DNA from 3 places in the Paenibacillus sp. FSL K6-1558 genome. Region 3 is predicted to be linked to each of the others. Evidence: riboswitches for the same ligand, from Rfam matches in the RefSeq annotation. Region 3 holds a riboswitch; each other region holds the start of a gene.
What was found. A riboswitch is a leader RNA that binds a small molecule or an ion and turns the genes downstream of it on or off. The one in region 3 is predicted to bind S-adenosylmethionine.
Positions count from the first base shown of each region.

Region 1 (4,289 bases), 3.2 Mb from region 3:
CCTGTCTTGTTATGTTCCTGGCTACCTTTGGCGGCGGGATCGTGACGAAAACCGAATCGGGCCTTGGCTGCGGAACACAGTGGCCTTTATGTAACGGTAAGCTTGTACCAGCACATACTGTTGCCTCTCTGATTGAATACTCCCACCGTGCTGTCAGTGCATTGGCAGGGCTGTTGTCCATCGCATCTTTTGTTGCCTTCTTACGTTTTGGCAAGCAGCGTCGTGATTTGCAATTGTTCTCGTTTCTAACCCTTTTATTTGTGATTATTCAGGGAATTATGGGCGCTTTCGCCGTTGTGTTCTCGCAATCTTCCGCGGTCATGGCGCTACACTTTGGGTTCGCACTCATTGCTTTTGCCAGTTCATTGATGATGGCTCTCGGGATTAGGCAAGAGGCGAGATATGGCGGTTTGGAACGTCTGAACCAGTATCCTCGCGTTAGTAAGGGATTTCGTAACCTGGTCTGGTTTTCAACCATCTATACGTACCTGGTCGTGTACACAGGCGCATTTGTAAGCCATACGAATTCGGCTGGCGGGTGTTCCGGATTCCCGCTATGTAATGGGCAGATTGTGCCTGAACTTTCTGGCGGGGTAGCTGTGGCCTTTGCCCATCGTCTGGCAGCTGTGTCACTCGTGATAGTAATCGCGATCCTAGGACATTTTGCTTACCGTAAACACCCGGACAACCGCGAGCTACGGACACTCGGTGTGTTATCCGTCGTTTTAATTCTGTTGCAAGTGGTTATCGGTATGTTCATGATGTGGACGATTAATCGCCCGGAAGTTTACATGTTTGTGGCGCTGGCACATATGCTGGATATCGCTATACTGTTCGGTATCTTGACCTATATGAGCTTCCTTGTGTACAAGCTGCACCGCCCGGTGAACCGTTTCTAAACAGCTTATGAATTTTGTGTTTTAAAAAAGTAAGTTTATTACATTGTCCTGAAGCTGCGCTGGGCCATGTTGGAAAGTCCACCATCCGGTGATGTAGATCATTGGAGAGGTGGACTTTTGTTTGATGTCGGAGGTAGCAGGGCAACCTAAATCAAGTTGTAACGATTAACCGAACGTCACATAGCGCTTTAATTCATCTTCAGCTGTTCAACAGCTGTGAAAACATATATATTTTGCATCATCAGTGGAAAGAGGAGGTCTTCTATGCTACGTACGTTACTGGGAGAAAAGCCACGAGTGAATCAAGGGAAACTGAAAGAAGCCATGGATACCATGGCGTTTACACTGGAGTCTTTTGAAAAACAGATGTATGTGGATCATGATCCGAACCATGATTATCGGAAGCTGTATGTATGGACACAGGGACTAATCTCTTCGTTGGATGAACTGGAGCAAAGTTATTTTGCAGCCGTACATTTTCGTAAAAAAGTAGTTGCAGGTTCAACGCGCGATATGAGTTCTGCTGAGAAATCTGAGTATGCCCGGTACGTTTATTTTTATAAAGATGCATTTATTCGGTGCTTCGCGATTCTGGACAAATTGGGTACGGTCTTGAATGAAGTTTTCCAACTAAATACATCCAAAACCAAAGTGCATTTCTCCTATTATACCGTTCTGAGGCAATTCGAATATTATCGGGATCATAATGAGTTGGCGCAGCAATTAATTAAGATTAAGGAAGCGTACCGAGAACCGATGAGCAGATTGCGAAAGCGGCGTAATATGGAGATTCATTACATGAATTCGGAAATGCAGGATGATTTGTGGCAGTTACATCAGACGTTGCGTGGCAAAGTGAAGCTGGAGGATCTTGATCAGCATCTTCTCGAAATGCAGCAAGGTGTAGATATGGTCTGTGAAACACTGAATATGGCCTATCGATACATCAATCGAATCTGGCGTAAACAGATTTTGAAACATTAGGTATAGCAATGATTTTAAATAATACCATTTGACAAATCGGAATACTTTGATTATACTGAGTTCCAGATCGAATCTTACATGGAATCGTGTCTTCAATACAGCATTTGATGCAGTTCGGTCATTATACATGACGAACTACATGAAACTATATAAACCTACAACTTTATATTTCTCTTATCGAGAGTGGCGGAGGGACAGGCCCGATGAAGCCCGGCAACCGATCAACGATGATGACATGAATGGTTATCCTTGTTGATGTTAGGTGCTAATTCCTACAGAATCATGTTGCACATGATTTTGGCAGATGAGAAGGTCATTTCACGTGAAGAGCCATCTTTGTATCTGCAAAGGGCTCTTTTTTTGCGTAGAACGGGGAGTTTTCCCTTCCTTCGGGTAAAGATATATGTAGGTGATGGGGAAGGAGCAGTATTAGTGATCGAATTGGTTGGATTAACCAAAACATATGGCAGACGTGCCAAAACAACGACGGCGTTGTCACACCTTGATCTGAAGATTCAGAAGGGTGAGATTTTTGGAGTTATTGGTCACTCAGGTGCAGGGAAAAGCACATTGATTCGATGTATCAATTTACTTGAGCGCCCGACAGAAGGTGAGGTTTGGGTCGATGGTATTAACCTGACTGAGCTCAGCAAAAGTGAACTACAGCAGCAAAGACGCAAGATTGGTATGATCTTTCAGCATTTTAATCTGCTGTCTTCTGCAACGGTATACGACAATGTGGCTTTCCCTTTAAAACTGGTCAACACACCTAAGGATGCGATTGATCGCAAGGTGAAGGAAATGCTCGCTCTGGTTGGTCTGGAGCAACATAGCAGCAAATATCCGGCACAGCTGTCTGGCGGACAGAAGCAGCGTGTAGGTATAGCGAGAGCTCTGGCAAGTGATCCGAATGTTCTTCTCTGTGATGAGGCAACCTCGGCACTTGATCCGCAAACCACCAATTCGATTCTGAAGTTATTGCTGGATATCAATGAAAAGTATAATCTGACGATTGTGCTAATTACTCACGAAATGCACGTCATCCAGAACATTTGCGATCGGGTGGCTGTTATTCATCAAGGTGGTATTGTGGAGCAAGGTCCAGTAACGGAAGTGTTCCTGAAACCGCAACATGCAATCACGCGGGATTTTGTCTCACGTGACAGCGAAGGTGGACTGGCACTGGAGGAAGCGGTTATGGCAAATGCCGGGACAGAGTTGCCAACAGGTGTTTCTTCCAAGTTGGTGAAGGTCTCATTTCTTGGAGATAAAACCTATGAGGCGATTCTGTCGAGAACAGTTCGTAAAACAGGTGTGGATTTCGCTATTCTGCAAGGTACAATCTCTACAATCAAGCAGGTTCCTTATGGTCAACTGACGGTGCGTTTTGAAGGTGACTCCGCTGCGATTGAGCAGACCTTGTCCGAACTAACCGCAGAAGGACTTGATGTGGAGGTGCTCCGATAATGGATTTTTCCAAAGTACGCTGGGAAGAGGTCGGTACGGCCTCCATTGAAACATTGCAGATTCTTGCTGTATCCGGTTTGTTTACTGTTCTCTTGGGTTTGCCGCTTGGTGTCATTCTGTTTATGACAGGCAGATCGGCTTCACCTAGTTCAAAGCTAACCTACATCATATTATCAGTTATTGTTAATATTTTACGTTCGGTACCTTTCATCATATTAATTGTTGCTCTTATTCCGTTTACGCGTACGCTGGTGGGCACCGCTACAGGTGTGCTTGGTGTCATTCCACCGCTGGTTATCTCGGCTGCTCCGTATTTTGCACGTCTGGTGGAGAATACTTTACGTGAAGTGGACCGCGGCGTCATTGAAGCAGCTCAGGCAATGGGGGCATCTACAGCTCAGATCGTAAGACGGGTGTTGTTACCTGAGGCTTTACCTGGCTTGCTTGCCGGAATTACAATTACCATCGTTACGTTGGTGTCCTATACGGCCATGGCGGGTATGGTCGGCGGTGGAGGTCTGGGTACACTGGCCATTAACTATGGATACTATCGATATCAGAATGAGATCATGATTATTTCTGTTGTATCCATGATTATACTGGTTCAGCTCTTGCAGATGATTGGCGATCGTCTGGTCATTTATTTCACCCGGAAATAACAGATAGATTGAAAAATAAAAATGCGAAGGGGTTTTTACAGATGAAAAAATGGTCTATTATTTTAATCAGCTTGATGATGATTGCCGTGCTCGCAGCTTGCGGCAACAACAAGAAATCCGACAGTGGTGCGGATAACGCAGCAGGTGCTCCGCGTACCGTTGAATTGAAAGTCGGTGCTTCGCCTACACCACATGCTGAAATTCTGGAAAGCATCAAACCTGAACTTGAAGCACAAGGCATTCGTTTGCAAGTGGTGACGTTTAACGACTATGTGCAACC
Region 1 covers NZ_JBBOCV010000001.1:2,522,185-2,526,473, reverse strand. The annotation lists gene MHI38_RS10890 (COX15/CtaA family protein) at 1-899, shown strand, start outside; gene MHI38_RS10885 (Cthe_2314 family HEPN domain-containing protein) at 1,164-1,883, shown strand; SAM riboswitch class I at 2,055-2,194, shown strand; gene MHI38_RS10880 (ATP-binding cassette domain-containing protein) at 2,316-3,350, shown strand; gene MHI38_RS10875 (methionine ABC transporter permease) at 3,350-4,009, shown strand; gene MHI38_RS10870 (MetQ/NlpA family ABC transporter substrate-binding protein) at 4,051-4,289, shown strand, end outside.
Region 1: it holds a riboswitch for S-adenosylmethionine, as region 3 does, so the genes downstream of both, MHI38_RS10880 (ATP-binding cassette domain-containing protein) here and metA (homoserine O-acetyltransferase MetA) in region 3, are expected to answer to the same signal.

Region 2 (4,289 bases), 3.0 Mb from region 3:
GGGATTCGTGATCTGTTTAAAGCGAAAAAGATGCGGACCATTATGTACTGCCTTCTACCGTTTATTTATTTGGCAGCCATGATTCCCAAAAATGTATATGAAACATTTGCACTAGGTGACATGTTGGGTAACGTGTCTGTCGTTTTGTTTGCCATTATGCCTCTGATACTGCTGTTGCTGAGCATTATTCGTAAAAAAGGAGGTAAACACGCATGATTCCACTTCGTTTGTGGCTACGTATGATCTGTGCGTTACTGATTCTTAGCCTCATCTCGGGATGCTGGAGCAGCCGGGAAATTGAAGATTTGAGTCTGTATGTGGGTCTCGGCATTGATGTTGGTCAGGAAACGCAATTTGAGAAAAATATATCAGCCCAAGGAGGGCATTATCCCAAAGAAGATAACGTTACGGCAACCGTGCAGATTGCCCCTGGGAAATCGAGCGGCCAGCAGAGCGAGCAGGGGGGGTCACCTTCATCTGGTAAATCCTCTTACTCTAATGAACAGCTAACAGGAGATTCCATGCTCCAGATTTTTCGCCAATTTGCTTTACGCCGAGATCGTCCGCTCATTGGGCATCATCTGAAAGTGATCGTCATTTCCAAAGATATTGCTAAAAAATATGGATTACAACAGTTGCTTGATTTTGTGCTACGGGATAACGATATTCGCCCCAATTGCCTTGTACTAATCAGCCATCACCGTGCGGTGGATGTGCTTACTTCGAGAGACCCTTCCCGGATTCCGGCCTTTTATCTTACGGGAATCACAAATAATTCGTATATATCCAATAAAATAATGGAACCTGTTTCGCTTGCCAAACTGGATGCAGAGATGCAGTCTGGGTCTAGCTTTTTGCTTCAAAACGTGTTGAATGCATATGGCGAGGATAAATTTTCAGGGGGCAGCATCTTTAAAGCTAAAACAACGAAATTTATCGGGGAGCTCAGCCAAACCGACCTGGAAGCATTATCTTGGATTAAGCCTGAGGAAAAGGCGGGCGGGGTCATCAAAACATATAGTAAGGAAGGCTTCACGGTTCTTTATGAGATCAAGAAAAAGACTATAAAAATCATTCCGAAGGTAAGTCACGGCGACATTTCATTTCACGTTAAGGCAGAGTCCGAAGGCTGGTTGATGGAGGATTGGCGTTCCCCTGAAAAAGAAGAGAAGGGAGCCTATCTGAAGGAACTGGAGAAGGATTTTGCTAAAATCGTAGATCAACAGATCGATCAAATGCTCTATAAACTCCAGCATACGTATAAAGCTGACGTTGCCGGTTTTCGGGACAGCATTCGCATCCATTATCCAAAAACGTGGAAAAAGGTAAAAGATAACTGGGATGAAGTGTTTGCGACAGTACCTATTACCTATGAGATTAAAACGAGTATTATAAATCCGGGTTCCTCTACAGAGTAGCTCTATACTCCCGTTCGCAAAAACTTTATGTGTTAATTTCAGCACAAGAATATGGAAAGCTCTGCTTGGGTCGGTTATCGTGTTTATTTAAATGTTGACACATCAGGCAGCAGTCGATATAGTTATACAAAATCATTTTCTTATCCAGAGAGGTGGAGGGACTGGCCCTTAGAAACCTCAGCAACAGATCTGAAGGATACTGTGCTAATTCCAGCGGGTGAAAGCCTGATAGATAGGAGCGTTTGTTTTTATTTGTCAGTTACGGCGCACTCTTCAGGAAAGAGTGGGTCTTTTTTGTTTGTTCTGGATGAAGAAGCAGGGAGCAGGTTATATGGAGAACAGCAACGAAAAGGGTCAATTTCAGCGGAAAATGCAAACGAGGCATGTGGTCATGCTCTCTCTTGGCGGCGTCATCGGAACAGGCCTTTTCCTTAGCTCAGGGTATACCATTCAACAAGCCGGACCACTGGGTACGATTCTTTCTTATCTGATTGGCGCTTTGGTAGTGTACCTGGTGATGCTCTGTCTTGGTGAACTGTCTGTTCATATGCCGGAGACAGGTGCATTTCATAGTTATGCGGCTAAATACATTGGACCAGCGACAGGTTACACGGTGGCCTGGCTGTACTGGCTTACTTGGACTGTAGCACTTGGATCAGAATTTACAGCAGCGGGATTGCTTATGCAACGCTGGTTTCCGTCTGTGAACGTCTGGATTTGGAGCGCACTGTTTGCTCTGATGATCTTCCTGTTTAATGCGTTCACCGTAAAACTGTTTGCCGAATCCGAATTTTGGTTCTCTTTGGTGAAGGTGATGACGATTGTCATTTTTATCATTCTTGGAGGTGCCGCCATGTTTGGTATCATTCCGATGGCAAATGCTGAACCGGCTCCGTTCTTTTCCAACATTACAGCGTCTGGGTGGTTCCCATACGGGGCAACTGCGATCCTGATGACGATGCTGGCGGTCAATTTTGCCTTTTCGGGTACGGAACTGATTGGTATTGCCGCAGGCGAAACGGAAAATCCGGAAAAAACCATTCCGAAGGCCATTCACACCACGCTGTGGCGTTTGATTATTTTCTTTATCGGCACGATCGTTATTCTGTCTGCTTTGTTGCCGATGTCAGATGCGAGCGTGCTGGAGAGTCCGTTCGTTGCTGTCATGGAGCGGATCGGTGTTCCATATGCAGCCGACATCATGAACTTTGTTATTTTAACGGCGATTCTATCCGCAGCGAATTCGGGGTTATATGCTTCATCACGGATGCTCTGGTCATTGGCGGATAAAAAAACCATCTCTCCATGGTTTGCCCGTTTGACCAAACGCGGTGTGCCGTTCAATGCACTTGTGCTTAGTATGGCCGGTGGTGCACTGGCTTTACTGTCCAGCATCATTGCGCCGGGAACTGTCTATATTACGCTTGTTTCAATCTCAGGTCTTGCTGTGGTAGTTGTCTGGATGAGCATCAGCGTGTCTCAATACATGTTCCGTAGACAGTATCTGCGGGAAGGACATGACGTGAAAGACCTGGTTTACCGAACGCCGCTGTATCCATTTGTGCCTATCGTTTCATTTGTATTGTGCCTCGCATCCTGCATAGGTATCGCTTTTGACCCAACACAGCGGATTGCTTTATACTGTGGTATTCCATTCATTATTTTGTGTTATATCATGTATTATTGGACGGATCGTACGAAGAAGAAAAGAGGGCTGACTTCATGACACAACGTGAGCAAACGAATGATATAAATGTGGTTCAACGTATTCTGGACGAGTATCCAATCATGATTCTGGATGGTGCACTGGCAACGGAACTGGAACAGCATGGCTGTGATCTGGATGACCCGCTCTGGTCTGCACGAGTGTTGCTGGAGAACCCGGATGTTATCGTGAACGTGCATGCTGATTATTTCCGAGCAGGGGCAGATTGTGCAATTACCTCCAGTTATCAGGCAACAGTGGAGGGTTTCCGCAAGCGTGGAATCGGAGAAGAGGCTGCCCTGGATCTGATTCGAAAAACAGTGGAACTGGCGGCGAAGGCCAGAGATGATGTATGGGCAGAAGTGCAGGCAAGTGGAGCAGGCGATGCAGGTGAACGTCGTCCGCGACCTGTCGTTGCTGGCTCTGTCGGCCCATACGGTGCCTATCTGGCAGATGGTTCCGAATATGTGGGACATTACGGCGTATCAGATAAGACACTGGCTGCATTTCACCGACCTCGTATGGCTGCGCTGATTGAAGCAGGAGCTGACGTACTAGCATTCGAGACGATTCCTTCGTTGCAGGAAGCTCGTGTTCTTGTAGAATTGCTTAAGGAATTTCCAAATGCTCAAGCGTGGATTTCGTTTTCATTAAAAGATGGGACAAGCATCAGCGAGGGAACATCACTTGAGGTATGCGCACAGACATTTGGCTCTGAACCGCAGATTACGGCAGTCGGCCTGAACTGTGCTCCGATGGAAGTGGTCACGGAAGCCATTGGTATCCTGCGCCAAGCTTGCGATAAACCAATCATCGTGTACCCGAATTCAGGTGAAACCTACGATGCCGAGACCAAAACATGGAGTGGCCAAGGTTCCTGCGGCAGCATGAAGGACGCATCAGAACAATGGGTTGCCGCTGGTGCTCAGATTATTGGCGGATGCTGCCGGACAACACCGCATCAGATCAGCGAGCTGGCAAAGAAGTGGCGTAGTTAGTAGACCGAATTTTTTTTATAGAACAAACCTGAATAAGAACATAAAAATATATATAAACCTAAAAAACTTATATAATCTCCAACAGCCCTTACCTTTTTTTAATAGGTAAGGGCTATTTTCAGGTTCTTTTTAGGTTATTCAATAACTAACATACGTGGTGATGCCTTG
Region 2 covers NZ_JBBOCV010000001.1:2,782,831-2,787,119, reverse strand. The annotation lists gene MHI38_RS12150 (GerAB/ArcD/ProY family transporter) at 1-216, shown strand, start outside; gene MHI38_RS12145 (Ger(x)C family spore germination protein) at 213-1,418, shown strand; SAM riboswitch class I at 1,556-1,657, shown strand; gene mmuP (S-methylmethionine permease) at 1,750-3,144, shown strand; gene mmuM (homocysteine S-methyltransferase) at 3,141-4,121, shown strand; gene MHI38_RS12130 (ABC transporter permease) at 4,256-4,289, opposite strand, start outside.
Region 2: it holds a riboswitch for S-adenosylmethionine, as region 3 does, so the genes downstream of both, mmuP (S-methylmethionine permease) here and metA (homoserine O-acetyltransferase MetA) in region 3, are expected to answer to the same signal.

Region 3 (4,289 bases):
CCGTTTTGCAACTGTTTCAATTGTCTGCCCAGCTCGTCTGTACGCGCAACAGCCAGACCAGCCAGCACATCACTGTGACCACCGAGAAACTTCGTAGCACTATGTACAACGATATCTACGCCGAGCTCAATAGGACGCTGATAGTACGGTGTCATAAACGTATTATCCAGAATGGTAATCAGATCATGCTCCTTGGACCAGGACGTCACTGCGGCAATATCCGTAATCTTCAAGGTCGGATTGGATGGTGTTTCCATGTATACGGCCTTCGTGTTAGGCTTGATTGCTGCTTTGACTTGTTCAATGTCGGTCATGTCAACAAAAGTAGTCTCAATCTGCATCCGACTTAGTATCGTTGTGAGTAGACGATATGTCCCACCGTATACATCTTCCGTTACGATGATATGATCCCCTGCGGAGAACATCATGAACACACTGGAGATTGCAGACATCCCTGACGAGTATGCAAATCCGCGTACCCCGCCCTCAAGCAACACGATGTAATCTTCCAGAGCCTGGCGAGTCGGATTACCTGAACGGCTATAATCATGTTGCGGCGGATTAAAGATATCAAAGTGATGGAACGTGGAAGCTTGATAAATCGGTACACTTGAGGCACCTGTTGTTTTATCAATTTCATCTCCAAAGTGAAGCAGCTTGGTGTCAAACTTCAGCTCCGACGTACTGGGCTTATGGTTACTCGATTCACTCATGAGGTTACGCCTCCTTCAACTTCCTTCTGTGCTGCCAGCAATGCTTCATTCAGATCCGCGATCAAATCTTCTGCATGTTCGATGCCTACCGAGAAGCGAAGCAGACGATCGTCCACACCTACAGCGTCACGAATTTCAAGCGGAATATCCGCATGGGTTTGCACCGCAGGATACGTCATGAGTGATTCTACACCACCGAGACTTTCTGCAAATGCAATTAATTGGATATGACGCAGCAATGGCTCAACATAGCGTGCATCCTTCACTTTAAACGAAAAAATGCCTGTATTGCCGGAAGACTGCTTACGCTGAACTTCATATCCAGGGTGATCGGACAAACCAGGATGGAATACTTCAGCTACAGCCGGATGTTCCAAGAGGAACTTCGCAATGGTAAGTGCGTTATATTCATGACGCTCCATGCGAAGAGCCAGTGTTTTCATACCTTTCATCAATTGATATGAATCACTCGGTGATAACACAGCTCCAATAGAATTATGAAGGAACGCCATCTCGGCAGACAAGGCCTCACCTTTGGTGATGATCAATCCAGCGAGCACATCATTATGTCCACCCAGATATTTAGTCGCACTATGGATAATAATATCGGCGCCAAGTTCAATCGGACGCTGGAAGAATGGAGTCAGTAGCGTATTATCTACAATGGTTAATAGATTGTGTTTTTTCGCCCAAGAAGCAACAGCTTGAATGTCCGTAATCATCATGAGCGGATTAGTTGGTGTCTCGATGAAAACAGCCTTCGTATTCGGCTGACGGATGTTCTCTAATGCTTCCAGATCGTTCGTATCTACATAACTTGCGGTTACACCGAACCGGGATAAAATCCGTTCCAACAGGCGATATGTACCGCCATACAGGTCAAGAGAAACGATCAGGTGATCCCCTTGGCCGAACATCGCAAAGATCGTTTGCAGTGCTGCCATGCCCGAGCTACAAGCAAAACCTGCATCACCGGACTCTAGAGCAGCTGCTGCTTCCTCTAACACTTTGCGCGTTGGGTTTGTTGTACGGATGTAATCAAACCCCGTGCTTTGTCCCAGCTTCGGGTGACGAAACGCAGTGGATTGATAGATCGGAAAGTTAACAGCACCTGTTACGGGTTCATTGATGGACCCAATTTGAGCTAAACGGCTTTCAATTTTCAACTTGTTATCTTCCATTACTGCATCCTCCTGTAATCTGGATTAGATTTGTGGGCCAATATCGTAAGGGGTTTCCTGATACACATAGTAATTGAGCCAGTTAGAGAATAATAAGTTAGCGTGTGCACGCCATGTAGCCGGAGGTATCCGAGAAGGATCGTCCTTTGGATAGTAGTACTTCGGCAGCGCGATGTCCAATCCCTTGGCAACATCGCGGTCATATTCCCATTTCAATGAAAACGGATCATACTCGGCATGTCCTGTGGCAAAAATTTGCTTCCCGTCCTTGGTGGCAACCAGGAATACTCCTGCTTCTTCGGACTCTGCCAAAATTTCGAGTTTATCATTTTTCTCAATATCCTCACGTCTTACCTCCGTGTGACGGGAGTGTGGAACGTTGAACACTTCATCAAATCCACGCAGTATCGGAACATGAGGTTTGTTGATCGTATGCGGGAATACGCCAAAACACTTTTCATCCAGCGGAACTTTGGGTACATCAAAATGGTGGTATAGACCTGCTTGAGAAGCCCAACATATATGCATCGTCGAAGTTACATTCGTTTTGGTCCATTCAAAGATTTCCTGAATCTCTTCCCAATAATTCACGTCCTCAAAATCCATTTGCTCTACCGGTGCACCGGTAATGATCATCCCGTCAAAACGGCGATGCTGGATCTCATCAAATGTTTTATAAAACAGATCCAGGTATTCTTGAGATGTGTTCTTGGAAGTGTGGGATTTGGGGTGTACCAGCACAACATCCACTTGAATCGGTGTATTACCTACCAGACGAAGCAATTGCGTTTCCGTCGTTTCCTTCGTAGGCATCAGATTCAGTATGGCGATCCGGAGTGGACGAATATCCTGCTTGTATGCAGATGATTCGTCCATGACGAAAATATTCTCGCTCTCAAGCACTTCTTTGGCTGGTAATGTGTCTGGAATTTTAATTGGCATAGTGAGTTGACTCCTCCTTTTTCATGGGTCGCATCTGGTGCGAAAATCACGCTCTGAGAAGCTCTGCATATGACAAAGACCTCTCTCGGATTCCGAGAAAGGTCATATGTAAACAGATATGCGCCTCTCTCATCTCTCAGTTACAACAGCATCACAAGGATGCTTGGTCGCTGCAAGAATTAGCACCGTGCGTTATATCGCCGGTTGCCGGGTTTCATCGGGCTGGTCCCTCCACCTACTCTTGATAAGATTTCGCTGTATTCAATTTTAATTCAGATATATTAACTTTTACTTTAAAACATTACTGCCCTCACGTCAAGAACCAGTTGATTGGTTTTGAACCTAAACTCGGAACCGTTCATCATCCGTTGTCATACACTGCCTCAGAGCGTGAAATAGACACATTTTTGCGCTTGAAAGCACCCTAGACCAGCGGTATACTAGACAAGTGTTTATAAGCCCTTATGTGAGAGGTGACATATTAAATGGATGGCGACCCGAGGCCCAACTGGCAGTCGAATTCCGAACAACTGCATAGAGAATTGACATCAGCATGTCGGCAGCGGGACGTTTCTTCCGTTTGATTATAGATTGACAACGCAGTACAGTCCTGATAACAGGCTCCGCTGCCGACCGGCTGATCTGTTCTTTTGCGCCCATATTAACGATGAAATCCGCCAAGACGGCGGGTGCAGAAGGAGTAGATAACATGAAAATCCGGTTGGTTAACAACGGTGTATTTATCCCGGTGGATGACATTCAGCAAGCGCTGACTCCACCAGCAGAAGGATTCTACTGGATTGATGCGGACGTGGACGATTTGGCTGTACTTCAGCCGCTGTTCTCCATGCATGATCTGGCTGTTGAGGATTGCTTGAGTGATGAAGAACAGCGTCCGAAGATTGAAATTTATGAGAACCATTATTTTATCGTGATTAATAGCATTCGTTTCGATGATGAAGAGATCTTCCTGCGTGCAGTCAATCTCTTTCTCGGTAGACATTTTATCATTACGGTTACCAAACAAAAGATCAGCGAACTACGTACATTGAAGCCGATTCTCTGGGAACAGGAAATCAGCAGTCCAGATCGTCTCCTCTACTTGCTTGTTGACTTGATTGTGGACAATTACTTCACCGTTGGTGATCGAATTGAAGCGCGAATTGAGAAACTTGAGGAAGACATTCTGATGCATACCAAAAAGTCACATCTGAATGAGATTATCGGTCTGCGAAGCGAGATTTTGTGGCTTAAGAAAGTACTGGGACCTCAAAAGGAGGTCATCAATACACTCAACAAAAAAGATCTGCGTCTCATTGATGATCAGCTGCAAAAATATTTCAGCGACATTTACGAGAACGCCGTAAAAATATCGGAAACCTTTGAAACGTACCGCGATCTGATGGGCAACTTGCGAGAAGCCTACCAGTCCAGTATCGCTAACCGCGCGAAT
Region 3 covers NZ_JBBOCV010000001.1:5,757,702-5,761,990, reverse strand. The annotation lists gene MHI38_RS25100 (trans-sulfuration enzyme family protein) at 1-713, opposite strand, end outside; gene MHI38_RS25095 (aminotransferase class I/II-fold pyridoxal phosphate-dependent enzyme) at 710-1,894, opposite strand; gene metA (homoserine O-acetyltransferase MetA) at 1,919-2,836, opposite strand; SAM riboswitch class I at 2,963-3,087, opposite strand; gene corA (magnesium/cobalt transporter CorA) at 3,546-4,289, shown strand, end outside.